Regions from separate parts of the Exiguobacterium sp. MH3 genome, predicted to be linked through region 2. Evidence: riboswitches for the same ligand, from Rfam matches in the RefSeq annotation. Region 2 holds a riboswitch; each other region holds the start of a gene.
What was found. Region 2 has a riboswitch for S-adenosylmethionine ahead of msrA (peptide-methionine (S)-S-oxide reductase MsrA). Riboswitches for the same ligand answer to the same signal wherever they lie in the genome.
Positions count from the first base shown of each region.

Region 1 (7,292 bases), 960 kb from region 2:
CATTAAAGCAGCATCCTGTAATTGAGCAAGTCCATCTCTCGATCGTCCGGACGAACGAAGCTGCTAAAGCGTTGTATCGGTCGCTTGGTTTTGAATCATACGCGATTGAACCACGGGCGCTGAAAATCGATGATACCTATCATGATGAAGAACTGATGTGGTATCGGTTCTAACACCAAACGACCGGAATTCAAAGAGATGATCTCTCCTTGAATTCCGGTCGTTTTTTACATCAGTTTGCCCATTCAGGCTTGCTGAAGCCTTTGAATGATTTTTCGATAACTTCATTGAAGGCGTCCGATTCGACGGCTGCTTTTAAGTCTTTTGCGACTTGTTTGTCCGCATCTTTCGTTTGGACAGCGACGAGGTTCCGGTATTGTTCGTCCATCGTCTCAAGTGCTAACGCATCAAGTAAGTCGAATTTCGCAGCAAGTGCGAAGTTCCCTGGAACGGCTGAGATATCGACACTTTCGACAGCGCGTGGCAGTTGAGCCGCTTCGAGTGGTTTGATGACGAGTTTCTTCGGATTCTTGACGATATCTTTTTCTGAAACGGTCAGAGGATCAGCATCCGGCTTGAGTTCAATCCACCCTTGTTCCGCAAGCAAGTTCAGTGCCCGTGCTTGGTTCGTCGGATCATTCGGCGTCGCGACTTCAGCACCTGTCTTGACGTCGTCAAGTGTCTTCGCTGTTTTACTGTATAGTCCCATCGGTGCTGTCGGAACCGTGATCAGTCCTTTTAAGTCGAGATTCTTTTCTTTAGAAAACGTTTTTAGATAGATCGAGTGTTGGAACAAGTTGGCGTCGATATTGCCGCTACCGAGGGCGATGTTCGGTTGAATGTAATCGCTGAACTCGACGATTTCGACTTTATAGCCTTTCTTTTCGAGTTGTGGCTGAATCGCTTGTTTGACCATGTCGCTATACGGACCGCTCGTCGCCCCGATCTTGATCGTCTTGTTTTTTTCATCAGCGCTGCTGTCTCCACATCCTGCGAGGACTCCTGCACCGAGTAAGGCTGTTGCTAAAAAGGCATATCGTTTTTTCATGATTCCACTCTCCCTTTGTATGTGTGATTAGCGTTTATCTGTTTTTCGCGCCAGTTGATTGCCAAGTGCTTGAATACTTTGAACGATGACGATGAGCACGACGATCGTCACGATCATGATGAGATTATCGTAGCGATAGTAACCGAAACGGATCGCGAGGTCACCGACACCACCGCCGCCGACGATACCAGCCATCGCTGAGAAGCCAATCAAGCTGATCGTCGTTAATGTGATGCCCTGAATGATGCCAGGGAGTGCTTCCGGTAAGAGGACACTGACGATGATCCGCAATGGTTTCGCCCCACAGGCTTCCGCTGCTTCAATCAAACCAGGCGGAATCTCGCGGAGTGATGTTTCGACAAGGCGTGCGAGAAACGGAATCGCTGCGACACTAAGGCTGACGGACGCTGCCGTCGGACCGATTGTATTGTCGAGTAAGAACTTCGTCAACGGAATGAGGGCAACCAGCAAGATGATGAACGGTAGCGACCGGACGATGTTGACGACGAAGTCAAGAACACGGCGGACGGCAAGGTTTTGAAAAAATAATCCGCGGTCGGTGACGAACAAGAGAATTCCGAGCGGAATCCCGACGACCAATGCGAAAGCAAGTGAAATTCCGACCATCCATGCTGTCTCGCCGAGTGCCTTCAAGAGCTCAGGTAACATCGTTTGAATACGATCAAGCCACATCCTGAATCACCTCGAGTGCATGAAGTTCCGTCGCGAGCCAGTCGAGGGCAAGAGCGATTTGATTGGATGATCCCGTCAAGCTGACAATGAGGACACCGAAGGCGACGTCTTGAATGTAGTCGACCTTGCCGTGCAAGATACTGACTGAGATATCGTAACGGCGGATCGCTTCTGATAACGTACTCTCACCGGTCTTTTCGCCCGTGAACTGCAAGCGGATGATCTTGCCTGGGGTTGCCTGTAAAATGCGTTCCGGCAATTCGATTTGTAGTGCCGTATCGACATAATGTTGCGTCACCGGATGCTTAGCTTGACTGAACAAGTCATAGGTTGAGGCGACTTCAACGACTTCACCTTGTGACATGACCGCGACACGATGGCAAATCTGTTTGACGACATCAATCTCATGCGTGATGAGGACGATCGTCAACCCGAGTCGTTCATTCAAATCCTTCAGCAGTTCAAGGATCTGTAGTGTCGTAACGGGGTCAAGAGCGGATGTCGCTTCATCACATAACAAGACGGTCGGATTGTTTGCGAGTGCCCGGGCAATCCCGACGCGCTGTTTCTGCCCACCGCTTAATTGACTCGGGAAGTTCGTCTCAAATCCTTCAAGTCCGACGAGCGAGACGAGTTCGCGAATCCGCTCCGGGAAATCTGCTCGTTTGACGCCAGCGGCCTTGAGCGCAAAAGCGATGTTATCCGCGACGTTGCGCGACTGGATCAATTGGAAATGCTGAAAGATCATTCCTGTCCGCAAGCGAAGTTGACGCAAATCTGCTTTTGACATCCCGCCAAGCGAGACACCGTCGACCTTGACGGTTCCTTGTGTCGGATGCTCGAGCCCATTGATTAGGCGAAGCAACGTACTTTTACCGGCACCAGACTCGCCAATGATTCCGAAGATTTCTCCTTTTTGGATCGTCAAATCGACATCCCGTAAGGCAAAAATCGGGGTCCGGTCTCGGACGAACCGTTTTGTAATGTGTTTGAATTCAATCATCCGCTCATCTCCTCATACAAAAAAAGTCGCTTTTTCCTAGTAGCAGAGCAACCAGAAAAAAGCGACGAAAGTGTAAGATTTCGTAACTTATCTCTCAGAATGAAAATCATTCTGTAGGATGTGGCACCGTTCCTTACAGGTGGTTGCCGGACGTCGTTGGGCCTAATCCCTCGGTCGCTCTCGATAAGTAGTTATGCTGTTGGGATTTACTTTAACGGAAATGATTCCCATCTGTCAAATGTTTTTTCAGAATTATTCCGCAACAGGTGTCCGGAATAGGTTGAGCGTTCCGATTCGATCGACGGCTTCTTCTAGACGTTCGACGTCAGCAATCAAGCTGATCCGGACGTAGCCTTCACCGTGTTCGCCGAAGAAGGATCCAGGGGTCACAGCGACGTGCGCTTCGTCAAGTAGATGATCGGTGAAGCTCTGGGACGTGTAACCTTCAGGAACAGGAAGCCAGACGAAGAAGGAACCGCCCGGGCGTGGTCCACTCCAGCCGATTGCATCAAGTTTTGCGAACAACGCATCGCGTCGTGTTTCATACAAGCGACTTAACTCACGGACGCACGTCTGGTCACTCGTGAGGGCGACGGTCGCCGCATGCTGAATCGGTGTGAAGGCACTGACGTAGAGATGTTCTTGGTACGTTTCGATGCTTGAGATGACGGACGGATTTCCGATGGCAAAGGCAATCCGGAAGCCGGACATGTTGAAGCGTTTTGAGAGTGAGAATAGCTCGATTCCGACGTCTTTTGCCCCTTCCGTCTGCAAGAAACTTCGCGTCGGACCATCGAAACTGATACCGCCGTATGCTAAGTCATGAACGACACAGATATCATGGGCATCGGCGAAAGCGACTGTCTGTTCGAAGGCTTCTGCCGTCGCGGTCGCACCCGTCGGATTACTCGGGTAGTTGAGGAACAACATCCGGGCACGCTCAACGTCCGTCGTATCAAGTAAGTCATAATCCGGCAAGAAATCATTTTTCTCGAGCAACGGAAGCGTAATCGGGTAAGCGCCAGCAAGTGCTGCACCAGACAGGTAATCCGGGTATCCTGGATCCGGGACGATGACACCTTCTCCAGGGTTGACGATCGTCTGCGGTAAGGCGACGATTCCGGCTTTACTGCCGAGGAGAATCGCGACTTCCGTTGCCGGATCGATCGTGACACCGAATTCAGTCGCGTAAAAGTTTGCGACAGCTTGTTTTAGAAAATCATGTCCACGAAATGGTGGATATTGAAGGTTCGTTGGCTCGTCGATGGCTTGTTTTAAGGCATCGAGAATATGTACAGGCGTCGTTTGGTCGGGTGTTCCTTGACCAAGTGTGATGACATCATGTCCGGCAGCTTTTACAGCACCGATTCGGTTCGCAAGTTCAGCGAAGACGGGAGCAGGAAGCCGATCAATGGCGATGGATGGAGCGAAATGTTTCATGGATGAATGCCTCCTTCGTGGTATTGTCGTCAAGGATAACGAATATTCAGTCAAAAGAAAAGAACTTTTTCGAAATTTAAAAAAATTGTCGGATAAACAGGTACAGATAAGTGGAGCGGGAATAAAGAGTAGGGAGAGGAGTGGGAAGATGAAGCGAGCTAACTGGAAAGAGGCAGTCGTCTATCAAGTCTACTGGCGTAGCTTTAAAGATTCGAACGGGGATGGGATCGGTGATTTAAGAGGTGTCATCGAGAAGCTTGATTACATCGCTTCACTTGGTGTCGATGTCGTGTGGCTGAATCCATGTTATCGTTCCCCGGACGTCGATAACGGCTATGATATTGCCGATTATTACGAGATCATGAAAAAAGCGGGAACGATGGGAGATCTCCAGGAGTTGATCACGGCTGCTCATGCCCGTGGATTAAAGATCATTCTCGATTTAGTCGTGAACCATACGAGTGACCAGCATGCCTGGTTCCGTCAGTCATGTGAGCGGATCAACGATAAGGATGACTGGTACATCTGGAAAGACGGCACGAAAGAGACGCCTCCGAACAACTGGCGCTCGTACTTTGCGCCAAGTCCGTGGACGTGGAGTGAAGAGCGCGGGCAGTATTATTTTCATTCCTTCGCCAAAGAACAACCGGACTTGAACTGGGAGCACCCAGCTGTGAGGCAAGCAATCTACGATATGATGAACTGGTGGATTGCTCAAGGGATCGACGGCTTCCGGATGGATGTCATCAACTTGATCAAAAAACGGTCGTTCGAGGATGTCGCCAATCCGTTTGATCTCTCGTACCTTGGGAATCAGCCAGGTGTGCATGACTTCTTGCAGGAGATGCATGCGAATGTTCTCGCTGGTAAAGACTTGTTTACAGTCGGTGAGATTCCGTTCGTCGGTCCAGAAGATGGACTGTTATATGTCAGTGACGAACGAAAAGAACTCCGGACACTGTTTCACTTCGAAATCGCGGACGACATGGAAGCGATGGATCTCTTACGATTCAAGGAGATTCAAAAACGCTGGTACGACGTCTTATACCCATTAGGTGTCAATTCACAGTTCCTCAACAACCATGATCATACACGACAAGTGACGCGCTTCGGCAGTGAACGATACCGGGTTGAGAGTGCGAAACTACTCGGTTTGATGTTGCATACGTTACCGGGCATTCCATACGTGTATCAAGGAGAAGAGATCGGGATGACGGGGATTCGCTTCTCGGATCCGTCGCTTTATCAGGACGTCGCCTTTCGGAATCGATACGCGGAGCGCGTCGCTGGCGGAGAGGACCCAGAGGTCGTGCTCTCATCGATGCAGTTACTTGCGCGCGATAATTCCCGTACACCGATGCAGTGGGACGATACACATGCAGCTGGCTTTACGAGTGGTAAACCATGGTTAGCGGTCAATCCGAATTATACGGACATCAATGTCGCGCAGGCAGAAGCAGATCCATCGTCCGTGCTTGCTTTTTACAAGTCGCTGATTCAGATGCGAAAGGATCATCCGATTATGGTCTACGGTACATACCGAGACTTAGCGCTTCATGATCCGTATCTCTATATCTATGAGCGGGAATTAGAGGGAGAAGTCTGGCGGATCGTCCTCAACGTACATGATGAACCGATGCAGACCGCCCTCGTCTTACCACAGGAAAAGTTGCTCATATCAAACTATCCGGGTAGCCCGGATATCTTGCGTCCTTACGAAGCACGCGTCTATCGTTATACTGTTACAGAACAGACGTGAGTCGTCTGTTGAAAAGAAAAACATCCGCGGACATGTCAGGAACACGTTCGCGGATGTTTTTTCATATGCGTACATTACTTGAAAGGTGATGTTTTTTTCGTCTGTAAGACGTGAGAGAATCGATCGACGGCTTGGCGCATCTCGTAACTCGGTCCGAGAAAGAGCGGACCATGTCCGACAGCGAGTATATCCGGAGACAGTTCCGTCAGTTGATCAGCCGAGCGAAGGGCGACGTCCGGATCCCATGTTGCGAGTGCAGGGAACGGGAATTGCCAGCGGACGTCACCGGAGACGGCGAGTCCTCCTTGCGTCTGAAAAGCATCTCCGGCGATCAACGTCCGGCTTCCTTCATGCCAAAGTGAGATCGAACCAGGTGTATGACCGGGTGAGGCGATGACACTGAGACTTCCGACTTGTTGACCACTCTCGAGCAAGCGATCCGGACGTGTTTTGATGTTTTTCGGAATACCACCTTTTAAAGGTGTCGTTTCGCCTTCGCGTAGCGTCTCGTCCCCACTGAGCAATGCAGCATCGCGATAACTGATACAGACTTGAGCGAGAGGAAAGGCGTTCGCAAGGAAATCAAGCGAACCGACATGATCGGCATGCGCATGAGTCAGGATGATTGCACCAAGCGGTTTCTCTTGCTTTCGAATATAGTGATAGAGCGCCTTTGCGTTGATCCCGAGGCCGGCATCAATCAATGTCAAACTGTCTGCTTCTTCAAACAGGTAGCAGTTGACCGGGAAAAAGGATGGGGTCGTCTGCAGTTGGTGTAAACGTTCGATTGTCGTGACACGCATCGGCTTCACTCCTTCAAAAAAATGAATAGTTTTCTTCTTTAGTATCGTCTGTTTTTTTAGATGCGTCTAGACGCATTATGTGGAAAAAGAGGCATCACCTGTAAAAAGATGATCCCTCTTCTATGAATCATTCAAATGTCACAGCGAAGACGGCACCGGCATGTGGTGCATCATCTCCGTCGGCAGCCGTCGTGACGAGCAATCGATCTTCATAGAAAATCGGGCACGTCGGATTCGAAACAGGGAAGTCGACATGATCGAGTTTTTCACCAGTCGCAAGATTCCAACGGGTGATGCATGATCCAGCATAATGCGCGATCCAAGCATGACCTTCCGCGTCCTTCGTCATACCATCCGGGAACCCTTCTTCTTCTTCAAGGTCAACGGCGACACGTTTATTGGAAAGTGGTGCGTCCGGAGCGTAGTCAAAGGCATAGACTTTTTTTGTCGGTGTATCGATGTGATAGAGCGTCTTGCCATCTTCTGACCAGACGAGTCCATTCGAGTTCGTCAAGTCTTCGTGCAAGACATCGATGGAACCGTCAT
Region 1 covers NC_022794.1:2,600,346-2,607,637, reverse strand. Annotated here, with positions in the region: gene U719_RS13660 (GNAT family N-acetyltransferase) at 1-173, shown strand, start outside; gene U719_RS13655 (MetQ/NlpA family ABC transporter substrate-binding protein) at 233-1,048, opposite strand; gene U719_RS13650 (methionine ABC transporter permease) at 1,076-1,741, opposite strand; gene U719_RS13645 (methionine ABC transporter ATP-binding protein) at 1,731-2,744, opposite strand; SAM riboswitch class I at 2,829-2,934, opposite strand; gene U719_RS13640 (aminotransferase class I/II-fold pyridoxal phosphate-dependent enzyme) at 2,997-4,184, opposite strand; gene U719_RS13635 (alpha-glucosidase) at 4,333-5,943, shown strand; gene U719_RS13630 (MBL fold metallo-hydrolase) at 6,018-6,746, opposite strand; gene U719_RS13625 (SMP-30/gluconolactonase/LRE family protein) at 6,874-7,292, opposite strand, start outside.
Region 1: linked by a shared signal. The riboswitch ahead of U719_RS13645 (methionine ABC transporter ATP-binding protein) and the one ahead of msrA (peptide-methionine (S)-S-oxide reductase MsrA) in region 2 are both predicted to bind S-adenosylmethionine.

Region 2 (7,292 bases):
TCTTCGTCCCGATACACTTCATACAGCATGAATTGATGCTCATCCTCAATCGATTGGTGCAAGGAATAACGTAAGCATCCTTCTTCTTTTTGTGCGGCATGATAGACCGTTTGTAGAATCGGGAAGACTTGATCCGCAAGTCCTGCTTTGATTGTAAGTACAGCGTTGACAACGATTTCTCCCATGTTTCATTATCCCCTTTCGTGATTACCTGTATCTGTACCCCTTTTCACGAAAAGACACACGTCAAAGGAGCTTGAAGATGCAAACTCAACTTTTTGAAGCACTTGAACAATTCGAACCGACGATGATCGCGTTACGTCGTGATTTTCATCGACATCCGGAACTCTCTTTCCAGGAAGTCCGCACACCAGAACGAATTGCTACCTTTTACGCGAAACAGGGCATTCCTTATCAAACAGCCGTCGGAGGTCGTGGTGTCGTCGCAACGATCGAAGGCAAACAACCTGGTTCGACGATTGCGGTCCGTGCAGATTTTGATGCTTTACCACTTCAAGAAGAGACGACGCTTTCCTTCCGGTCGATCCATCCCGGTGTCATGCATGCCTGTGGACACGATGGACATACGGCGATGGTGATGGCCCTTGCTGCTACGCTCTATCCGCTACGTGATCAATTGCAAGGAACGATTCGAATCATTCATCAGCATGGAGAAGAGGTCTTTCCTGGCGGAGCCATCCAAATGATCGAAGCCGGCGTCCTCGAAGGCGTCGATGCGATTTTTGCGACACATCTCGAAAATGATTTACCGGTTGGTACGATTGGGTTTCGGGAAGGACATACATTATGTGCGATCGACGAATTCGAAATCATCGTTCATGGTCAAGGTGGACATGCGCAAGCACCGCACAAAACAAAAGATGCGCTCGTCGCTGGAGCGCAGCTCGTCTGTAACTTACAGCATCTCGTCAGTCGACGGGTCGACCCATTTGAGCCAGCAGTTCTCGCAATCGGATCCTTCCATGCAGGAACGGCGCCGAACATCGTCACGGGTGAAGCACGCATCGTCGGTGAAATTCGGACGTTCAATGAGACATTGCGGCATCAGCTCCGGCAAGAAGTCGATCTTGTCGCCAAAACGACGTGTGCCGGCATTGGTGCCACCTATTCGATCGACTTCACGACGGGTTACCCGGCACTCTGGAATCATCCGGACGAGACAAAACTCGTTCAGGAAGCCGCTTCTTTCTTACCGGAAGCATCCGTTCGGGCACTCACACCGATGATGGCGGCGGACGACTTCGCACATTATCTAACACACGTCCCGGGAAGTTACTTCTTTACCGGCTCCGGATATACGGACGGTCGCGTCAATCATCCACAACATCATCCGCAGTACGAGATCAACGAACAAGCGTTGTTGGTTGGTGCGAAGACACTCGGAGCGACCGTTTTACGTGCCTTAAAACCTAAGGATTGACTTTATTTCTTTGTGAATGGTATCATCACAGCAATGATAACGAATGACATCAACTTCATATACCCTTATCAAGAGTGGACCGAGAGATCTGGATCGATGACGTCCCAGCAACCTGCGCATAGCAAGGTGCTACGACCAGCAAAGCGAAAGCTTTGGTTGATAAAAAGCGGCGACTCCTTTTGCAACCAAGCGAAGGAGTCGTTTTCGTTTTTCTCGCTGTCAGACATACAATGGGAATTTCCCACGGAGAGGAAGAGACGGATGGAAAAAGCAACATTTGCAGGTGGATGTTTTTGGTGCATGGTGACACCATTTGAAGAATTACCAGGAATCGAGGGAATCGTATCAGGTTACATGGGCGGACACGTCGATAACCCGACGTATGAACAAGTCAAAACAGGAACGACGGGACATCTCGAAGTCGTCCAAATCACGTTTGATCCGAGCCTGTTCCCGTACGAGCGTCTGCTCGAACTCTACTGGCCGCAAACGGATCCAACGGATGCAGAAGGTCAATTCCAAGATCGTGGCACGCAGTACGCACCAGCGATCTTCTACCATACGGATGCACAGCATGAAGCAGCGATCGCTTCCCGTGACGCCCTTGCTGCAAGCAATCGTTTCAAACAACCCATCGTAACGCGGATCGATGCCGCTTCTGAATTTTATCCGGCGGAAGAGTACCATCAAGACTTCCATAAGAAAAATCCAGAACACTATAAAAAAGATCGTGCTGCTTCTGGTCGCGATGCTTTCATCGAGCAGGAATGGAAAGATACGACGACGGTCTAATCACCTCGAACCACATACAGTAGCTGAGACTGATTTCAAACATCTCGTTCTTCCCCTACTTTCCAGTAGAAAGTGGAGGATGATCGAGATGTCACTGGAGTCAGTTTTTTTGTATGTAAACAAATGGTGTCTTCTTTACCAACACCCTCACATAAATTTGTAATCGTTTACAAATGAAGTCTTTTGTTTTACGGTTAATAAAAATTAACCGGTTAAAAAGGAGATTATTGCATGGAACAAAAAGCGATTCACATATTAGAGAGCTATGAACAGTTAAAAGTGATCAGTGATCCGTTACGAACAAAAATCCTCATGTTTCTCGTCGAAAAACCACATACGGTACATCAGTTAGCCCACTTGCTGACGTTATCCCGCGCAAAGATCCTCTATCATGTACGAGAACTTGAAAAGCATGACTTGATTCGCCTCGTCCGGACGGAAGAACAGGGCGGCAATCTATTGAAATACTATCAAGCGATTGCTCGAGGCTACATTCCTGCCGATCATCTACTGAACTTCGTCGAGACGAATGAAGCGACCCGGCAGTCGTATCTTGAGGTATTGGACCGAGCAAAGACACGCGTCCTCACCGCTCCAACTACTGCTTTTTCTCCTGTGTCTTCAAACGTTGAAGACTGGATGAGCTTATCGCTTCAAAAGGAACTGACGATGTCTGAAGCCAATTTTCGGCAATTTTCTACCAAATATCGTGCTCTATTGGACGAGTTCACACGGTCCCCTTCACTAGACGAAGAAGATAAAAAACACTTCTATATCATGACGACTGCCTTTGCAATTGATGAACCACTATTTGAGAATGACGACGTCTAAACCGGAGGTGCCATATGCTGCTTGTTGAAATGGATACGCAACAATCGCTGTTTAAAAATCGATCTTTTTTATTTTTATGGGGGTCCAGTATGTGCTCTGCCCTCTCCCTATCAACCTATTTATTTGTTGAACAATGGTATGTCATCCATACGCTAAACCAGGCGTCATATCTCGGATTCATCCTCATGGCCACCTTGTTACCCCGTATTTTTCTCATGTTATTCGGTGGCGTCCTATCCGATCGCTATAAACGTTCGACGATCATGCGCATCTCGAGCGCTTTACGGATCAGTTTCATTCTCTGTCTTCTCGCATTACTTCATACCGATCAGCTTACATTGCTGACGATTTTAGGATTCGCCTTGCTATTCGGTAGTGTGGATGCATTCTTTTCGCCGGCGAATGCTTCCTTACTGCCTACACTCGTTCCGAAAGAACAGCTCACTAAAGCCAATTCATTGATTCAGACATCTAATCAAATCGCTCTCTTTTCAGGTCCGATTCTTGGTGGAGTCATCCTCAGCCATTCTTCTTACTCGTACGTCTTTCTCGTGATTTTCGGAACACTCTGTCTGACGCTTCTCTTCACGTATGGTATTCGTGAATCTAAGATCAAGCGAGCACGTCAGCATTCAGCTCTCTTTGAACTAAAAGAAGGGCTACATTACGTCTTTCACTTTCAGCAACTCAAGCAGACACTTTTTCTCGTCATCTGTGTCAATTTCTTTTTCTTTGGACCACTCTTACTCGGAATTCCCTTACTCGTCCATGATGTGCTTCAAGGAGATGCGATGGATTTAAGTTATATGCAAGGGGCTTATCAAATGGGAATGCTCGGAGGGGCGCTCTGGAGTGGTTTTACGCAGAAGAAAGAAAACGGGCTTACTTCATCAGTCCGATTGATTGGCGCATTAGGTCTGCTTCTCTTCCTGCTTAGTCAAGTCCAACAGATTTCGTTGTACTTGATCGTCCTGTTATCACTTGGTGTCCTTTCTTCCATCATCAATATTCGCTTCATTACGTTCATCCAGTCTCAGTGTGCGGAACAGACGATGGGACGTGTCATGAGTGTCGTGAATGCCGCGTCAAATGGTCTCGTTCCATTATCTTACGCGCTCCTTTCGTTTCTACTGTCGTTTCACGTTTCGATCACGACAATCATGTTGTACTGTGGTCTTCTCATTATTGTTCTCTCGCTTTACTTTAGAAAACGCATGATCCAGGTCAAAAACTAGTCAAAAAAAGACAGTGGATTGGAATACCACCGTCCTCGTTCTGTATTCGGTTATTACGAAACACGTTCTATCTGATCCTTTGCCTGTTGTTCCGGCGCCACGACTTGATACCGCTTCAAAACGAAGATCCCACATACCATGACAGCGAGACCGACGAGCTGACCGAATGATAAGTCGATTTGCGGCAAACCGAACCAACCGAACGTATCGACAGCGAGAGCAAAGCTTAACTGCGAAATCAGAACGACAGAGATCGCGACGGACGGACCAAGCAATTGAATTCCACGCATGACACAAAAAACGACGCCAACACCGACAAGTCCACCAAACCAATAGAGTGGCGATACGTTTTGAATCTGTCCGATTGTTCCACCACGAAACAGAACATACGTGACACTTGCTCCGACGAAACCGACGAAGAAGACTAGCGTCGTCGTCGCCCAAGCGCCAAACGCGTCACTCATCCTAGCATTCAATACCGTCTGTAAACTGATCAACATCCCTGCCAATACGGCACACACGATGCCTATTACCATGTTCGTTCCTCCTTACTCATAGCTATTGCCGTTCGCCTTCTCGCGAATCCTCTCCAGATCAACGATGATGATTTTCCCGCGTCGTCGAACGAGAATCTCCTCTTCACACAATTTCGTGATGATCCGATTGAGATGGCGATAACTCGTTCCAAGCCAGTCGGCGACGTCATGTAAGTTCGACGTCCGCATCTCCTGATAAAATAAACTGTCACTGGCTTCAGAAGCGATCGATAACAAATACCCTGCAAATCGCTCTTCAACTGTATACAACACATGGTGCGACGCTGATTTCGAGTCGGCATACCACTTCGCTGTGATCGTGCGTAATAAGAATTGCAGAAAGACGTTCGTTGTATTGTGCTCGCGTAAAATCGCATACGGTACGCTCAACACCTCGACATCGGTCACTGCTTCGACCGTATTCAGCACTTCCCGTTCATTGATGAACTCAGCGTCACCGATCACCGTCAGTGGTGTCTTGAATCGTAGAATCCGTTGTTTCCCTTCTGACGAGGCAGCAGATATCTTAACTTTGCCTGCGACGATGAAGTACATCCGGTCGATCGCTGCCCCTGTCGTACAGAGGAGTTCCCCTTTTTGGAAGGTTTCTTGACGCAACCAAGCGCGCGTCTCTTCCGTCAAAATCGTATCCAGTCCATACTGTTGAATGACGGTTTCCATGTTCATTTCCCCCCTTTAGGCAAGTGAGAAAATCGCAACTCCTGCAAGCATGAGACCCACACCAACCCATTGACCACGATTTCCTTGTTTTTTTAAGACACCGAACCATCCCTTTAAATCAATCACAAACGCACATAAAATCTGTGCGACGAGTAATAAACACATCGCCCATGTCATCCCGAGTTTTTGGATTGCTGTCAGTTCCGTTACGACGACTAGCACACCAATCAAACCGCCGCTCGCATAAATCCACGGTAACTGACGGAAGCCACCGATTTTCCGGTCTCGTACGAAACTATAAATGACTAAACAACCCATCAGACCAACAAAGTGGACGATCAATACGGACAACCACGGTCCGACGCCTGTCGCAAGGCGCGCATTGAATATGCCTTGCAGGGCGATGAACAGACCGCTCATCAAAGCAAACATGACTCCTTGCACGTCATCTCCTCCTTTAATCTCTACACTAGAGTAGACCTTACTCGTGCCCTACTTGAAAAGGACAAATGTCCCATTTTCAAAAAAACATGAAAAAACCCGCTGTCCACAAGTGGAATCACGGGTCCCTCACTATATGCTCATGTCGTAAAACGAGTCGTCGTTTGCTTCAGCTGTTCCTCTGCTTCCGTCATCATGCGCGTAAACAACTCCGCAACAGTCGGCACATCATGAATCAATCCCGCAACTAGTCCAGCGTTGACATACCCTTTCTCCTCATCGCCCTCAAGAGCGCCCGTAATATGATACGACTCATTCGTCTGATCAAGAAAAGCAGCAGGTGTCTCTGCTGTGAGTCGTTCGACGTAAGGACCATCAAGGACACGTCGGACGAATCCGACGGAACGTCCGATGATGCGTGTATCGGTATCGGTCGCATCCATTAAGTGCGCCTTGTATGCCGAATGAACCTTCGCCTCTTCCGTCGCGATCAATCGTGTTCCGAGCTGGGCACCAGCCGCACCAAGCAACAGAACAGCTGCTAGTCCACGCCCGTCACCAATCCCACCCGCTGCCAGGATCGGAATGTTGATCCGATCGACGAGTTGCGGAATCAAGGTCAGCGTCGTCAACTCGAGCGGTGAATTGATACCTGCCGCTTCAACTCCCTCCGCTACGAGTACATCAGCGCCTGCCTGTTCTGCCTTTAACGCCTGTTTGACTGAAGCGACAACCGCGATCGTTTTGATGCCAGCAGCTTGAAGTCGCGCTATGTAAGGTGCTGGATTTCCTGCCGACAAGGAGACGACCGGAATCTTTTCTGCGATCGCGAGATCAATCAGTGCTTCTGTATAGGGAGACACACGAATCGCAATGTTCAAGGCAAATGGTTGATCCGTCAGCATTCGTGTCTCGCGAATCCGCGACGCCACTTCGTCGACCGACAATGTCCCGCACCCGAGCGTTCCGAGTCCCCCGGCATTCGAAACCGCTGCCGTCAGCGCCGCATGACTAATGTTACCCATTCCTCCTTGGATCAAAGGATATCGAATTTTAAAGAGCTCACAAATCGGAAACATGTCTTTCCTCCGTTCTCGCCTTCACTCACATGCTATACTGACATGGAATGAATAGTAGTTCATCTTATTATAGAAACGAGGTCATTCTGTTATGAAGATTCCGTATCAATCGATTCATCCGAACGTCGCCTCCGATGTGTTCATCGCTCCTGGCGCTTATCTGATCGGAGACGTCACGATCGGTTCCGAGTCTACCGTCTGGTTCAACGCTGTCTTACGCGGTGACGAAGGACCGATTACAATTGGGAAACGATGC
Region 2 covers NC_022794.1:391,764-399,055, reverse strand. Annotated here, with positions in the region: gene U719_RS02065 (putative quinol monooxygenase) at 1-185, opposite strand, end outside; gene U719_RS02060 (M20 family metallopeptidase) at 263-1,441, shown strand; SAM riboswitch class I at 1,504-1,607, shown strand; gene msrA (peptide-methionine (S)-S-oxide reductase MsrA) at 1,703-2,233, shown strand; gene U719_RS02050 (winged helix-turn-helix domain-containing protein) at 2,465-3,064, shown strand; gene U719_RS02045 (MFS transporter) at 3,079-4,299, shown strand; gene U719_RS02040 (DMT family transporter) at 4,353-4,835, opposite strand; gene U719_RS02035 (Crp/Fnr family transcriptional regulator) at 4,848-5,516, opposite strand; gene U719_RS02030 (DMT family transporter) at 5,532-5,960, opposite strand; gene U719_RS02025 (nitronate monooxygenase family protein) at 6,098-7,036, opposite strand; gene U719_RS02020 (gamma carbonic anhydrase family protein) at 7,128-7,292, shown strand, end outside.

Region 3 (7,292 bases), 750 kb from region 2:
AACCAGAGCAGTCGAATCCACGAGTCGTCGTTCCGCCCCATACATATGGTGTACCTTTATGTTTTGCTGCTTCGCTTAGGATTTTAGTCCGTTTAGAAGATGTGCTCGTTGTTTTTTTAGCGCTTGAAGATGATTTGTATGTCTTTGTGTATTGTGAGAAGACATAACGTGTTTTGCCGCCGTATGAGATTTTTGTCCAGCTGCCTGACTTGCCTTTATATGTAAAGACTTGACCAGCGTTGACTTTCCCGACGATGCTTGCTTTCGTAGAAGGTGCTGTCCGAACACGAAGACCGTTGTCCGTGATCTTGACTTTCGTGACTGTTGCTGCTTCAACTTTACCTGTACCCACTGATGTAAAACCTGAAACCACTAAGGCTGCTGTCGCGATCGATGCTAGAAAACGTTTCATGTTAAGAATTCCTCCGTTTAATGTAGTGTGTTGCGTCCGTAAGTTATATGATGAAATCATTAAGTGTTTGGTTAAGCAGTGAACCTTACAACTGTGTAAGAATTTTGTCTGCAGGAATATCTTAGCATGCGCACACTTGAAAACGTTTTTTCAGTTAGAAGACAAAACAGATGTTTTTGTAACATAACTGAAATAATATCCTTGAATATTACAAAGTAAGAAACGCAAAGGATTGTTGACGACGAATTCAAAAAAATATGATACCTTTAGTTCACGAATAAAATTACATACCTCCTGATGTATGTATGGAAGTATGCTGAATGCAGTTGAATTTATAAAGAATAGGTGAAGAACATGCCAACAACTGATAAAAAAGATAAACCAGAACGTTCCTATACACTGGCTCAATTGAGCCAACTGACATTAAAAGAACTTTATGAAATCGCAAAGACGAAAAATGTCCCACAATACCGGGAAGCCCGTAAACGCGAGTTGATGTTCAAGATTTTAAAAGCACAGGCTGAATCGACTGGTCTTTATTTCCTCGAAGGGGTACTCGAAGTCATCCCTGGCAATCCACAAATGCAAAACGATGGTGGCTTTGGCTTCCTTCGTCCTATCAATTATTCCCAATCCTCTGAAGATATTTATATCGCAGCATCTCAAATCCGACGCTTTAATCTACGTAATGGTGATGTCGTCACAGGTAAAGTCCGTCCACCGAAGGAAAACGAACGGTTCCAAGGGTTACTTAGCGTGGAAGCCGTTAACGGTGAAGCACCGGATACTGCCCGTAACCGTTTATTCTTCCCGGCACTGACACCAATTTATCCGGACCGATTGATGCGACTTGAGACAGAACCACGCCATCTATCCGTTCGTGTCATGGATATGATCGCACCGGTTGGATTTGGTCAACGTGGTTTGATCGTCGCACCGCCAAAAGCAGGGAAGACGTCACTCCTCAAAGAAATCGCAAACTCGATTCAGGAGAATCATCCGGATGTCGAACTAATCATTCTCTTGATTGATGAGCGACCTGAGGAAGTAACGGACATTGAGCGTTCGGTTCCAGGAGCAGACGTCGTCAGCTCGACGTTTGACGAAACACCGGACAACCACGTCCGAATTTCTGAACTGGTCCTCGAGCGGGCGATGCGGCTCGTCGAACACAAGAAGGATGTCGTCATCTTGATGGATTCGATCACGCGTCTAACACGGGCCTATAACTTAACGGTACCGCAAAGTGGTCGGACGCTCTCGGGCGGAATTGATCCGGCTGCGTTCCATAAGCCGAAACGGTTCTTTGGTGCAGCGCGAAACATCGAACACGGTGGTAGTTTGACGATTCTTGCGACAGCACTCGTCGAGACAGGATCGCGCATGGATGACGTCATCTATGAGGAATTCAAAGGAACCGGCAACATGGAACTGCATCTCGATCGTAAGTTGTCAGAGCGTCGAATCTTCCCAGCGATTGACATTCGGAAGTCCGGTACACGGAAGGAAGAACTGTTGCTTCCGAAAGAGCAGCTTGATGCGCTTTGGGCGATTCGCCGGACGATGAATGAGTCGAACGAGTTCGTCGATACGTTCCTGCGTAAGATTCGTGATACGAAAAATAATGAAGAATTTTTCGTCGTACTTGAGAAAGAACAGAAGAAGGCGGTCCGACGCGCGCCAGCTAAACCACGTACCGTCAAGAAGGAAACGACGACAGAAAAATAACTATTGCGACGCATAAAAAAATCGTTTAGTATAGGAAGGTAACTTACTCTGGCTCAGCAAATGAACCAGGGCGGAAGGAGAGAAATCAACCATGAAACAAGGAATTCACCCTAACTACAACAAAGTAGTATTTATGGATTCAACGACTGAGTACAAATTCTTAAGCGGTTCTACTCGTTCTTCGAACGAAACGATCACTTGGGAAGATGGTAACGAGTACCCACTCATCCGTGTGGATGTGTCTTCAGACTCGCACCCATTCTACACAGGTCGTCAAAAGTTCAACGCGGCAGATGGTCGTGTCGATCGCTTCAACAAAAAATACGGCCGCAAGTAATTACTTGTTGGTTCTTAAAAAAACAGCCTGCCTCCATTACGGAAGCAGGCTGTTTTTGTATAGACTGAATTGTGAACGATAAGTGAGATACGTCTTCAAGACGAACGAGAAGGCGATTCCGCCAGCAATCCCGATTAAATAGGGCATGACTTCCGGATGTGCCAAGACATAGTCCATGACTTTATGGAACGAGAGATGGCGGCCGACGAAGTAACCGGCACCTAAGAACACGCTGATCCAAATCAAGGCACCTGTATACGCATAACTCGCAAAAACGCGAAACGGCATTTTTGAGACGCCTGCAAAAAAGGCAGAGAGTTGGCGGAGACCAGGTATGTAGTAACCGATGATCAAGACCGATTTTCCGTAACGACGAAAACCGGCTTCAGCGGAAAGAATATGTTTTTCTGAGATACGCATTTTCGGTCCAACGCGGTGTAGTAGTGGCATACCGAGTTTTAATCCGAGTAAATAGCTGATCGTCATCCCGATGCAACTGCCGGCGTAAGCGGCGAGAATCGTACCGACGAGTGGTAGATTGCCTTGATGCATCCAAAATCCGGACAAAACGAGCAGGGTCTCATCAGGAACCGGCAATCCCACGATACCACCTGCGAGAAGGACGGAGAGACCAAGGGCACCATATTGGTGCAGGATGTCATGTAAGAGATGATGAATCGGGGACACCTTCTTTCGTGAGAATCTTCTTCTTCAGTGTACAGGAAATAGGGGGCAGTTGGAATGAAAGGACAAAAATTCTAGGGAAAGAAAAAATGAATTTTGATTTCCGGAAGTCAACCCTTTTTCTCGATACCGTTTCGGGCTATACTCGTTAAAGTGACTATTTTTAGAGGACGGTGTCGGACGATGATGCATGTAATAAATCAGTACGGCTGGATCGAAGTAATTTGTGGCAGTATGTTTTCCGGGAAATCGGAAGAGTTGATTCGTCGTGTCAGACGGGCGCAGTACGGCAAACTGCCCGTGCAAGTATTCAAGCCGGCAATCGACGACCGGTACCATGAAGAGCATGTTGTCTCTCACGTTGGCAACTCTGTCGTAGCGATTCCGATGGCGACGAGTCGTGATCTTTATGCGGCAGTAGCAGAAGAAACACAAATCGTCGGGATCGATGAAGTTCAATTCTTTGATGATGAGATCGTACAAGTCATCGAAGCACTCGCACAAGACGGAAAACGCGTCATTTGTGCAGGCCTTGATCAAGATTTCCGGGCAGAGCCATTTGGGAAAATGCCTGAATTACTGGCGCGCGCAGAATTCGTGACGAAACTACAAGCCATCTGTCTTTCGTGTGGGGATCCGGCTTCCCGGACACAACGTTTGATTGATGGGAAACCAGCCAACTATGATGATCCGATCATCCTAGTCGGAGCGTCGGAATCGTATGAGCCACGTTGCCGTCATTGCCATGAGGTACCTGGAAAACCGAAGCCGCTCCAATCGGTGCAGCACCAAGAAAATTAAAAAAAGACGTACCGATGATGGTCGTCCTTTGATGTAGCAGCTATTTGCTTCCATATGGAAACGAATAGCTGTTTTTTTGATTCAGCCTGTTTCTTGCGAAAACTGACACGATTGTTCGATAAAGCGAATCGTCTCACGAACAATCAAATCCTGATCATGATCGAGTGTCGCAACGTGATACGAGTTCAGTAAACAGTAGCTTCGTTTATCATTTGTTCCGATGTGCTGGTGCAGATAATCCGAGCTCGAAGGTGGAACGACGTGATCGGTCGCTGAGTAAAGAATCAATGTCGGTAGAAGGATCGATCCAAGGCGTCCTTTTGTTTCATCCATTAGGCGAACAAGTTCGAACGCACAACGGCTCGGAACAAGATCATAGATGATTTCAAAGGCTGCTCGCTTAATGTCCGGTGCGCCTTCCGGTAAATACTCTGGACCGTCCTCGAACGAAAGTGATTCATAGGATGGAACGGAGAGTGCGGCATTGATCGTAATGATGCCGGCAAACGGAATCCCGTCAGCGGCGAGCGACAGCGCAAGCGTCGCACCCATCGATTGACCGATGACGAAGACTTGATCGCATGTTTCTTGTAAACGTTCATAGCCGTCTTGCAGGCTTTGCTTCCAACATCGAGCAGTCGATTGTTCGAACTCGCGGACGTTCGTTCCATGTCCACGTAAGCGCGGGGCATAGACGGTAAAACCTTCAGCAGCGAATGCCTCACCGACGTCCCGGACACTTTGCGGAGTGGCGTTAAAACCATGACAGATTAGAATGCCGATCGATCCACCTTGAAAATAAAACGCTTCAGCACCAGTCAATACAGGATAGTTCATCATTACTATTTTTCCTCCATTCATGAAAAAAACTCGTCGACGTCACTGCTTGGACGCCCACGAGTTTTTCACCGTATCATCCAAAGCCGCGCTTTGCTGGTCGGAGCACCTTACAAATTGCAGGTTGCCGTGAAGTCATAGAGCCAGGTCTCTCGTTCACTCTTGATAAATATCATATTGGAATTGTCGGAATAATCATTGAAACGATGGTAGCACGACCAAAAATGACTTGTCAAATCTTTCTTGACGAATCGTGATCCGTTCATTAAGCTAATTCATAACTTGTAAATCCATCGATATGCGCCAAATGGATTATTTTTGCAAAGTTGGTTGACTTTTAAAGTTTCGACCCGTAATGTAAAAATTAGTTTTACGACATAAGCAACAACGCAACAACACACATACGAATTTCATACCGCAATACTTATCCAGAGAGGTGGAGGGACTGGCCCTACGAAACCTCGGCAACAGACTCATTATGAGCACTGTGCCAATTCCATCAGACAGATGTCTGAGAGATGAGTGGAGTGGATTCTGCCACTGTGCGGATCCAGGTCTCTTCTTGTTTCTCAAGAAGGGACCTTTTTTGTTGAATGAAGGGGGAAAACGGAATGATTGCATTTCATCAAGTCAAAAAAACGTACGTCACGAAAGATCAGACGATTGCAGCGCTCGACGGTGTCGACCTGACGATCGAGAAAGGCGAAATCTTTGGTGTCATCGGCTTTAGCGGTGCCGGGAAAAGTTCACTGCTCCGCTGTGTCAATCTGTTAGAACGACCGACGTCAGGAACGGTGACGGTCGATGGGGAAGATTTAACGCAACTGTCTCCGAAAAAATTACGCCAAGCAAAACAACGGATTGGAATGATCTTTCAGCACTTCAATCTATTGAATGCGAACACGGTCTTTACGAACGTTGCAAAACCACTCGTTCTCGCAGGCGTCAAGAAAGATGAGATTCGCCGTCGGGTGACGGAGTTGCTCGAATTCGTCGATCTCGCGGACAAGGCGGATCATTATCCAGATCAATTGTCGGGTGGGCAGAAACAGCGCGTTGGTATCGCCCGGGCACTCGCGACGCAACCTTCCGTCCTTTTATGTGACGAAGCGACGTCAGCACTTGATCCCCAGACGACACATCATATTCTTCAGTTATTAAAACGGATCAATGCAGAGTACGGGATCACGATTCTTTTGATTACCCACGAGATGGGCGTCATCCGGGAGATTTGCGATCGTGTAGCCGTCATCGAAGCTGGGAAGCTAATCGAGTCAGGAACGGTCTTTGATGTCTTTTCAAATCCGCAGACCGAGACGGCACGGAACTTTGTACGGTCCGTCATGCATGACGAGATTCCAGCGTCGATTCGTCAGTTGATCGAGTCGCGAAATGCGCATCCAATCTATAAGATTCACTTCCTTGGACATCACACCGGACAACCACTCTTGTCGCAAGTCGCAAAACGCTTCGACGTCGATGTCAATATCCTGCACGGTAGCATCACGGAGTTGCAGGAGACGCCGTTCGGCACATTACTCGTTGAACTGATCGGTGAGACGACAGAAGTGAAACGTGCCTTACACTACATCGATCAGGCACAGGTAACCGTTGAGGAGGTGCTCGCTGATGCTAGTTAACTACAGTGATATTTGGACAGCATTTTTGCAGACGATGACGATGGTATCCGTTTCGCTCTTGTTCTCGACCTTGATCGGCTTACCACTCGGTATCCTGCTTGTCGTCACGCGAAAAGGAGCGTTACTTGAAAATGTTCCGTTGTTCACGTTCTTCAACAGTATCGTCAATATTTTCCGCTCGATTCCGTTCATCATCTTACTCGTCGCGATCATCCCGTTGACGCGCTTGATCGTTCAGACATCGATCGGAACAGAAGCCGCAATCGTTCCGCTCGTCTTTTACGCTGCACCGTACATGGCGCGTCTGATCGAGAGTTCTTTACTCGAAGTCGATAAAGGCGTTCTTGAAGCAGCAGAAGCGATGGGCGCGACACCGTTTCAAACGATTTTCCGCTTCCTCCTACCGGAAGCACTCGGTTCACTCATCCTGAACTTAACGATCGCGACGGTCGGCTTGATCGGGGCATCGGCGATGGCAGGCGCCATCGGTGGTGGCGGTTTGGGTGACTTAGCAATTACTTACGGCTATCAACGGTTTGATACGAAAGTCATGATCATCACGGTCGGGATTCTCGTCATCTTAGTCCAAGGCTTACAGACGACAGGCAACATCGTCGCACGAAAAATCAGAAGACATTAATCAAGGGAGCGATTCAGCCATGAAAAAAGCAGTAGCAATTGGAGCAACACTCACGACGATTTTATTTGCCGGGTGCGCAGCATCAGGAGAAGACGAAAAGACGATCAAGCTCGGTGTCAGCGGTTCAGACACACAAGTTTGGGATTATGTCGCCAAAAAAGCAGAGAAGGAAGGCATCAAAATCGAACTCGTCAAGTTCTCCGATTATGTCCA
Region 3 covers NC_022794.1:2,809,558-2,816,849, reverse strand. Annotated here, with positions in the region: gene U719_RS14550 (C40 family peptidase) at 1-412, opposite strand, end outside; gene rho (transcription termination factor Rho) at 767-2,140, shown strand; gene U719_RS14540 (type B 50S ribosomal protein L31) at 2,232-2,477, shown strand; gene U719_RS14535 (DedA family protein) at 2,514-3,164, opposite strand; gene U719_RS14530 (thymidine kinase) at 3,348-3,962, shown strand; gene U719_RS14525 (carboxylesterase) at 4,044-4,802, opposite strand; SAM riboswitch class I at 4,870-4,971, opposite strand; SAM riboswitch class I at 5,221-5,324, shown strand; gene U719_RS14520 (methionine ABC transporter ATP-binding protein) at 5,411-6,439, shown strand; gene U719_RS14515 (methionine ABC transporter permease) at 6,429-7,079, shown strand; gene U719_RS14510 (MetQ/NlpA family ABC transporter substrate-binding protein) at 7,099-7,292, shown strand, end outside.
Region 3: linked by a shared signal. The riboswitch ahead of U719_RS14520 (methionine ABC transporter ATP-binding protein) and the one ahead of msrA (peptide-methionine (S)-S-oxide reductase MsrA) in region 2 are both predicted to bind S-adenosylmethionine.

Region 4 (7,292 bases), 660 kb from region 2:
GATCTTGCAAGTATTCGTGTAGTTCGTGTTGCGGCAATTGTGGATGCAATTCGACTTGGTTGATCATTGGAGCCATCAATCCCTCTTCTGCCAATGTATCGAGGTGATGTTCCTTGAAGTTCGAGACACCGATCGCTTTGATCTTGCCTTCTTCGTACAATTCAACCATTGCTTTCCACGCTTCGATATAGCCTTCGACCGGCCAATGGATGAGATAGAGGTCAAGATAATCTGTTTCGAGACGTTCGAGCGATTCTGCGAATGCTTCCTTCGTCCGACCGGCACGAATATCATCGTTCCAGACTTTTGACGTTAAGAAGAGATCCTCACGTTTCACGCCGCTTTCCTTGATTCCTTTTGCGACACCGCGCTCGTTTTTGTAGACAGCAGCTGTATCGATGTGACGATAGCCGACACGTAGTGCTTCAGCGACAGCAGCAGGTGCTTCTGTCTCTTCATCTACTTGCCAGACACCGAATCCGATTTGGGGAATCGTAATACCGTTTGAAAGTTTTGCGTATTGCATGTGTTACTCCTCCTCATAAAACGTAGTTTAGATTTGCTCGTTTAGTTTAGCATGAACGAACGAAGACGTCCGTTTCCATGCTCATGGAGGAATGAAATAAGGTAAAATAGAAAAGAATCATGAGATTTAATCGTGTGTTAAAAGAGGGGGAGAAAAGATGGCTCAAAAGAATAAAAAGCTATCCAAATGTACTTGGCTTAGTATTGGCGCCTTGTTAGTAACGCAGGCAGTGGGTCTGTTTCTTAGTGCGCGAAAGTCAGGACGTAATCCATGGGTTTGGGGAGGTGCTGGACTCGTTCAATTCCCGCTTCCGGCAATCGCTTACTTAATCTTAGAACGACAAGCGAAGCAGAAAAAATAATAAAACAGATCCAATCGTCGACGCGATTGGACCTGTTTTATGGTTACGAAGAAATTCTTTCTTGCTTCGTCGCTGTCTTCTTCATGCGTGGCAATCCAAAGAAGATGGCAATCGATCCACAGACGAAGAGCAGGAACGGATAGAACAGATACGGAATCAGTTCCGGTGAAGCCGTTTTCGTCAATTCTGCTGCAATCAAGAGTTGCGCGCCATACGGAATGATGCCTTGGATACCACAAGAGAAGATATCGAGAATACTCGCTGATTTCTTACGATCAATCTCGTACGTATCAGCGATTTCAGCCGCCAGTGGTCCAGCGACGAGAATCGAGATCGTATTGTTCGCCGTTGCGAGATTCGTCGCACTGACGAGTGCTGCCATACTGAATTCGGCACCGCGACGCTGAGAAATCTTGCGCGTCAACGTCTCTTTCAAGTAGACGATTCCACCGTTGAACGTGATCAAGCTGACGAGACCACCCATGAGGAGTGTCAAGATGGAAATCTCCGCCATGCCCATCATTCCTTTTGACATCGAGAGGACGAAACCGCTTAAGCCGAAGCTACCGTCAATCATACCGATGATACCAGTGAGCAATGTACCACCGACGAGGACAAGGATGACGTTGACACCAAATAGCGCAAGGACGATGACAGCGAGATATGGAATCAGCTTGTAGAACTCGAATGCTTTGGCCGTTACCGCATCGCCAGAGCCAGAAACGAACGCAAGTAAGATGATCGTCAAGATAGCAGCTGGGAGAACGATCATGAAGTTCGTCCGGAACTTATCGCGCATGTTCGTTTTTTGGGTACGGACGGCAGCGATCGTTGTATCCGAGATGAACGACAGGTTATCGCCGAACATCGAACCACCAACGACTGACGCTGCTGCGATCGCAACGTTGATGCCTGTCGCTTCATGAATACCGAAGGCGATCGGCGCGAGTGCAGCAATCGTTCCAGTCGATGTTCCCATTGCCATCGAGATGAAGGCAGCGATGATGAACAGACCACTCATCAGTAATGACGGAGGTAGGAACGTCAAAGCAGCATTGACGGTTGCATCGATGGCACCGATTGCTTCTGCCGTTCCAGAAAACGTACCGGCTAATAAGAAGATGAAGACCATGATCATGATATCGGGATTTCCGGCACCCGTTGCGATTCGTTCGACCGTTTGATTGATGGATCCTTTCGTTGTGATTGCAGCAAAGATCAAAGCGATCAATGCGGCGATAAGGATCGGAAATTTGTAAAAGTCGTCATAGAAGATCCCGGCTCCGATGAAGAGGACCAGGAATACGACGAGGGGAAGCAGTGCCCATTTGTTAGGCGTGATCGTTTCATTCATTGTTGACACCTCGTTTCTCAAAGATACAAAAAAGACCCCTTCGCAAGAAAGAAGGAGGTCTTTATGAAATAAAGACGCTCTTCTTATCTCTCAAGCTTTCGCTTGCTGGATTTGGCACAGTACGAATCAAATCGTCCGCTGCCGAAACATCATTGGGCCAGTCCCTCCGTTTCTCGCGATAAAAAGAAGTCATTCAATTGTTGTAAAACACGTTTCTTACCGTACCGCATTGAGTAACGCGTGTCAACTGTACTTTACTGAAGTGCTTGTTTTAACGTCTGGACGTTTTCTTCCATCAATTTAAAATAAGAGCTGTTTTGCTGTGCTTTCGTGACGGACTCTAGATTATGAATCGTCACGGATTCAGCTCCGATTTCTTTTTGGATGACACGTGCGACCTTCGGTGAGACCGTCTCTTCGAACGCGACGTATTTCAAATCATGCATCCGTGCTTCTTTCACTAAAGCAGCCAGTTGCTTTTGTGACGGTTCATCGGAAGGAGAAATTCCCGCGATCGGCAGTTGTGTGAAACCATATCGTTCTGCGAGGTAACCGTAAGCGGCATGCGTAACGAGAAGTTCTTTTTTCGATCCATCAGCGACGGCTTGTTTGAATTCTTTATCTAGTGCGTCAGCTTGCTGATCGAACGCTTTTAAGTTTTTCTCGAATGTCGCTTTGTCTTTTGGTACTTCTTTTGATAAAGCAGTTGTAATCGAGCGTGCCATTGCTTTTGCATTGGTAGGATCGAGCCAGACGTGTGGATCGTATTTTCCGTGGTCATGGCCTTCTTCTTCATGCGCAGGTTCATCCGTTGCGTGATCATCGTGCCCTTCTTCTTCGTGGGCATGTTCGTCTTCACTATGCCCCTCTTCTTCATGTGCATGAAGCGTAGCATCAGATTCCAGTAAGTTGACGTCCTTACTCGTCTCGACGAAGCGGACGTCCGTGCCGTTTAGACTCTCCTGAATTTTTTTCGAATATGGCTCGAGCGTCGTGCCCGTTAAGAGGAACAAGTCACCCTTAGCAATTTCAGTGAGTTGTTTTGACGTCGGCTCGTAAGAGTGAGGATCTGCTCCAGGTGGGACGATCATCTTGACGTCGACTTGATCACCACCGATTTCGCGGGCAATAGCAGCTGTTGCGAACGTCGATGCATAGACTTCTGTCTGGGTTTTATCTGAAGTCGATGAATCGGTATTCGAACCGCAAGCGGCGAGGACACTTGCACTCGCGAAGGCGATTGTTAAAGCAGGAATAATTTTTTTCATTATATGATACCTCCATTATTAAAACGTAACAATTCCGATTTGGACTTTCTCACTATAGCGGAACGCTGGTGAAGCGTCAAGTAGGAATACCGAGGCGTTCGACATCTTTTAAAACGGGGTAGAAGGATAATAAAGTGAAGAAACTGGCACGTCTTTTTGGAGGTGATCAAGTGAAACGTGAAACTGCATGGCTAATGGGGGGAGCTGCATTATTGACGACGGCAGCAGCGGGAGCGAGTATTTGGAACAATTATGGTGCACTACTTCGATGGACCGAACCCGCCTTGCCACTCACAGAAAAACAACTTGCACCGCGGACACTCATCTATAAACAGGTGGGGGACCGCACCTTACAGCTCGATCTCTATTATCCGCCGGGGGAAGGACCGTTTCCAGTTGCCATCTATGCACACGGTGGTGCATTCGTTCGTGGGGAGCGTGATGACATATTCTGCTTTAGTCCAATCGTTGACCGCCTACTTGAACTCGGAGTTGCCGTCTGTAGTATTGAGTATCGTTTGTTCGAAGAGGGCAGTTATTTTCCGGATAACCTCGAGGATGTACGGGATGCGTTATGTTTTTTGAACAAGGAAGCAGAGGACCTTCGCATTCTAAGAGGACGGATGATGGTATGGGGAGACTCAGCCGGAGCTGCACTCATGCTGACGACGGCACTTGCCCCATCTGCTTTCGTCGGTGAGCGTGATGAGCGGCACATGCCATTGATCAGTGGTGTGATCGCTTTATATCCACCGACGAACTTTTTGTTGTTTAATTTCATTCAAACTTGGATTGCCCACATTAAGTTCTACAAGGGGGGGCGAGAAGAATGGCGCAAGCTGATGACGCACGTCTCACCCGTCACACATTTATCGTCAGATGCCCCACCAATCATGCTTTTGCACGGTAAAAAAGATCCGATTGTTCCGTTTTCTCAAGCCTTGCATTTCGTTGAGAAAGGAGCAGATGTCGGAGCGGATGTTCGGTTATTTTCCTTTCCGAATGGTACGCACTCACTAGCTAGTTTCGCTCAGACAGAAAATCCGTTAAAGATCGAGCGATTACTTGAACGAATTGAACATTTCACCTGTCAGGTACTACTGTTGCCACCGCGACAACTTCCGAATGGAAAACATGATACAATCAGTCATATTTCTTAAATGAGGGAGACAGAGACATGACTGAAATTTGTTTAGTGCGGCATGGTCAGACGGATTGGAACTTAAACGAACGGATCCAAGGAAGAGAAGATATCCCGTTGAATGCAACAGGAAGAAGACAAGCGGAACTCAGCGCCGCTTATCTATCGAATGAAAAGTGGGATGTCTTGTTAGCAAGTCCCTTGTCGCGTGCCGTTGAGACAGCGGAAATCATCGGTCGTGCTGTTGGTTTAACGATCACAGCGACAGATGAGCGACTTGTCGAACGCGAATTTGGAGCCGCTTCCGGTGAACCGGTCGCAGCGATTTACGAAGCTGTTCAAGCGAACGATACGACGCTTGTGCCGGGTCTCGAAACGGAACAAGCCATCCAGGATCGCGTGTTCGAGGCGCTACAGGAAGTGACACGCACGTATGAAGGGAAACGAATTCTAATCGTTTGTCACTCGCATACGATCAAGGCAGCATTATCGTCGATTGATGCGACATTCAGTTACCGGACACCTTTGAAAAACGCGTGTGCGAATTATATCCATCATACGGATCACTATACGATTGATCGCATCAACGTAGCAGACCACATCACGGACGAGGTCGAAAAACCTTAAGAGACGGGTGTGTTCGGATGCTCTGTCAAATATTGTTTGAACGTTTCTTTAGCGATACTTGTGATATGGGCACCACGTTTTGAACGACGATCCTTATACTCTTGAACGAGTTCTTCGCCAGCGAATCCATCTTCGACGACTTCGCGTAAGATCGATTCAGATAAATCATTTTTCATCATGACCATCTTACCCGTGAAGACATATGAGACGTTTTCGCTTAAGACAGTCCGTTCAAGAGGCGTGACGATCATCGCGGCAGGGTCATTATCAGGTCGTGAGATCGTGATTTCAATCAAAGCACGTAAATGTTTTGTGAACAATTCATCGACGATCGGCTGATCCGTTGGAGGAACGACGATTTCTGCAACCCACTGTGCCGTCTGTTCGGTACTGACCGTCAATCCGTCCTGAATGGCGACGGGAATCGTCGTATCACGTCCTGACTCATCCATTAAAATGCGTAATGTGCATAACTTAAAGGTTTTCATGAAAAAATGCCCTCCCTTGATCGCTTACGATTTTCCTACAGTATACCGTGAGGAATGTAAGACGGGAAACTTTTCCTGACGAAATTCGTATGAACTATGTTTAAATAAGACTAGATACTACTAAACAGGAGGATCGTTCATTATGCCGCAAGTACTCATTGGAATATTAGGAATCCTGGGTATCATTCTACTTGCCCACCATATCATCATGTATTGGCATGCTGAACCGACAGACCGCCCGACGCTTGCATATCGCATTGCGCTCCTGATTGCCTGTTTGCTACTCATTAGTGGAAGTGATCATTTAATCAGTATTTTCTACGCGGATTCCTTAGCTGAATTCGGTCAACGCATCACGTATATCGTCTTCATCGGAGGTGCACTTGGCTTCGCATGGTACTTTCGTAAGAAGATGGAACAAGCGCCAACAGAAATGACACCTGTCGGAAACGAAGCAGGATTAACATGAGAAAAAGCGCCGTTCATCCTGAGGGAGGAAGAACGGCGCTTTTTGGCGTCTTATTTTAACCCACTTGCCAGTCGGGTATCCCGAATCATGTCGAGTTTGAGCTTCCAGAGACGATCGCTGAATGTGACAGCATAGATCTCTGGCAAGCGCAGTCGTTTGTACTCTTCCCACAGACGACCAATCTGTGTTTCGTGGAAGTGGCGACTCTCTTCGATCGTCGGCACTGTATAGATCAACTCTCCATCCTTGAAGATCGGTTCAAGTAAGCGCTCGACCTTGAACTGTTCGATGCGGTTCCGGAACGATGGGTCCCGGACGTCGATGAGATCGACAGCTTCAAGTGTTGACGGATCTTCGTCCATCAACGTCACGTAATCGCCTTTGAACTTATCCGTCACCGGATCGATGATGCGATAGACTTCCTTGATATGGGGCGTCGTCGTCTTGGCTTTTGACGAGGATACTTTAATGACGGGTACGAGCTCGCCATCTACTTCACGTGCGACCAATTTGTAGACCATCCCAAGAGCCGGTTGCTCGTAAGCCGTGATGCCGCGTGTTCCGACGAGGAACGTATTGGCTTGGGCACCTTGGATGCGCAAGTCCTGGATGACGTATTCGTCGAGGTCCCCTGATAAGACGATGTCGACTTCTGGGAAGCCAGCTTCGTCAAGCATGTTACGGGCACGTTTTGACAGGTAGGATAAGTCGCCAGAATCGATCCGGATGCCGCGCAGTTTATGCCCTTTGGCTTGGAGTTCCTTCGCAACCGTGATCGCATTCGGAAGACCACTCTTGAGCGTATCGTACGTATCGACGAGTAATGTCGCCTGATCCGGATAATGAGAAGCGAATGTCCGGAATGCCGTCAATTCGTCATCGTGGAATTGAATGTCGGCATGTTCCATCGTTCCACCACACGGAATGCCGAAGTCGCGTCCTGCTGAAGCAAGACTTGTGACGTCAAAACCAGCCAGGTATGAAGCACGCGTACCGAAGTAAGCGGCATCGATGCCTTGCGCGCGACGGGCACCAGCTTCGAGGAACTTCGCACGGGG
Region 4 covers NC_022794.1:2,895,404-2,902,695, reverse strand. Annotated here, with positions in the region: gene U719_RS15095 (aldo/keto reductase) at 1-526, opposite strand, end outside; gene U719_RS15090 (hypothetical protein) at 684-887, shown strand; gene U719_RS15085 (Na+/H+ antiporter NhaC family protein) at 931-2,241, opposite strand; SAM riboswitch class I at 2,322-2,426, opposite strand; gene U719_RS15080 (metal ABC transporter solute-binding protein, Zn/Mn family) at 2,496-3,509, opposite strand; gene U719_RS15075 (alpha/beta hydrolase) at 3,680-4,669, shown strand; gene U719_RS15070 (histidine phosphatase family protein) at 4,687-5,277, shown strand; gene U719_RS15065 (YwpF family protein) at 5,274-5,765, opposite strand; gene U719_RS15060 (hypothetical protein) at 5,908-6,234, shown strand; gene U719_RS15055 (nicotinate phosphoribosyltransferase) at 6,285-7,292, opposite strand, start outside.
Region 4: linked by a shared signal. The riboswitch ahead of U719_RS15085 (Na+/H+ antiporter NhaC family protein) and the one ahead of msrA (peptide-methionine (S)-S-oxide reductase MsrA) in region 2 are both predicted to bind S-adenosylmethionine.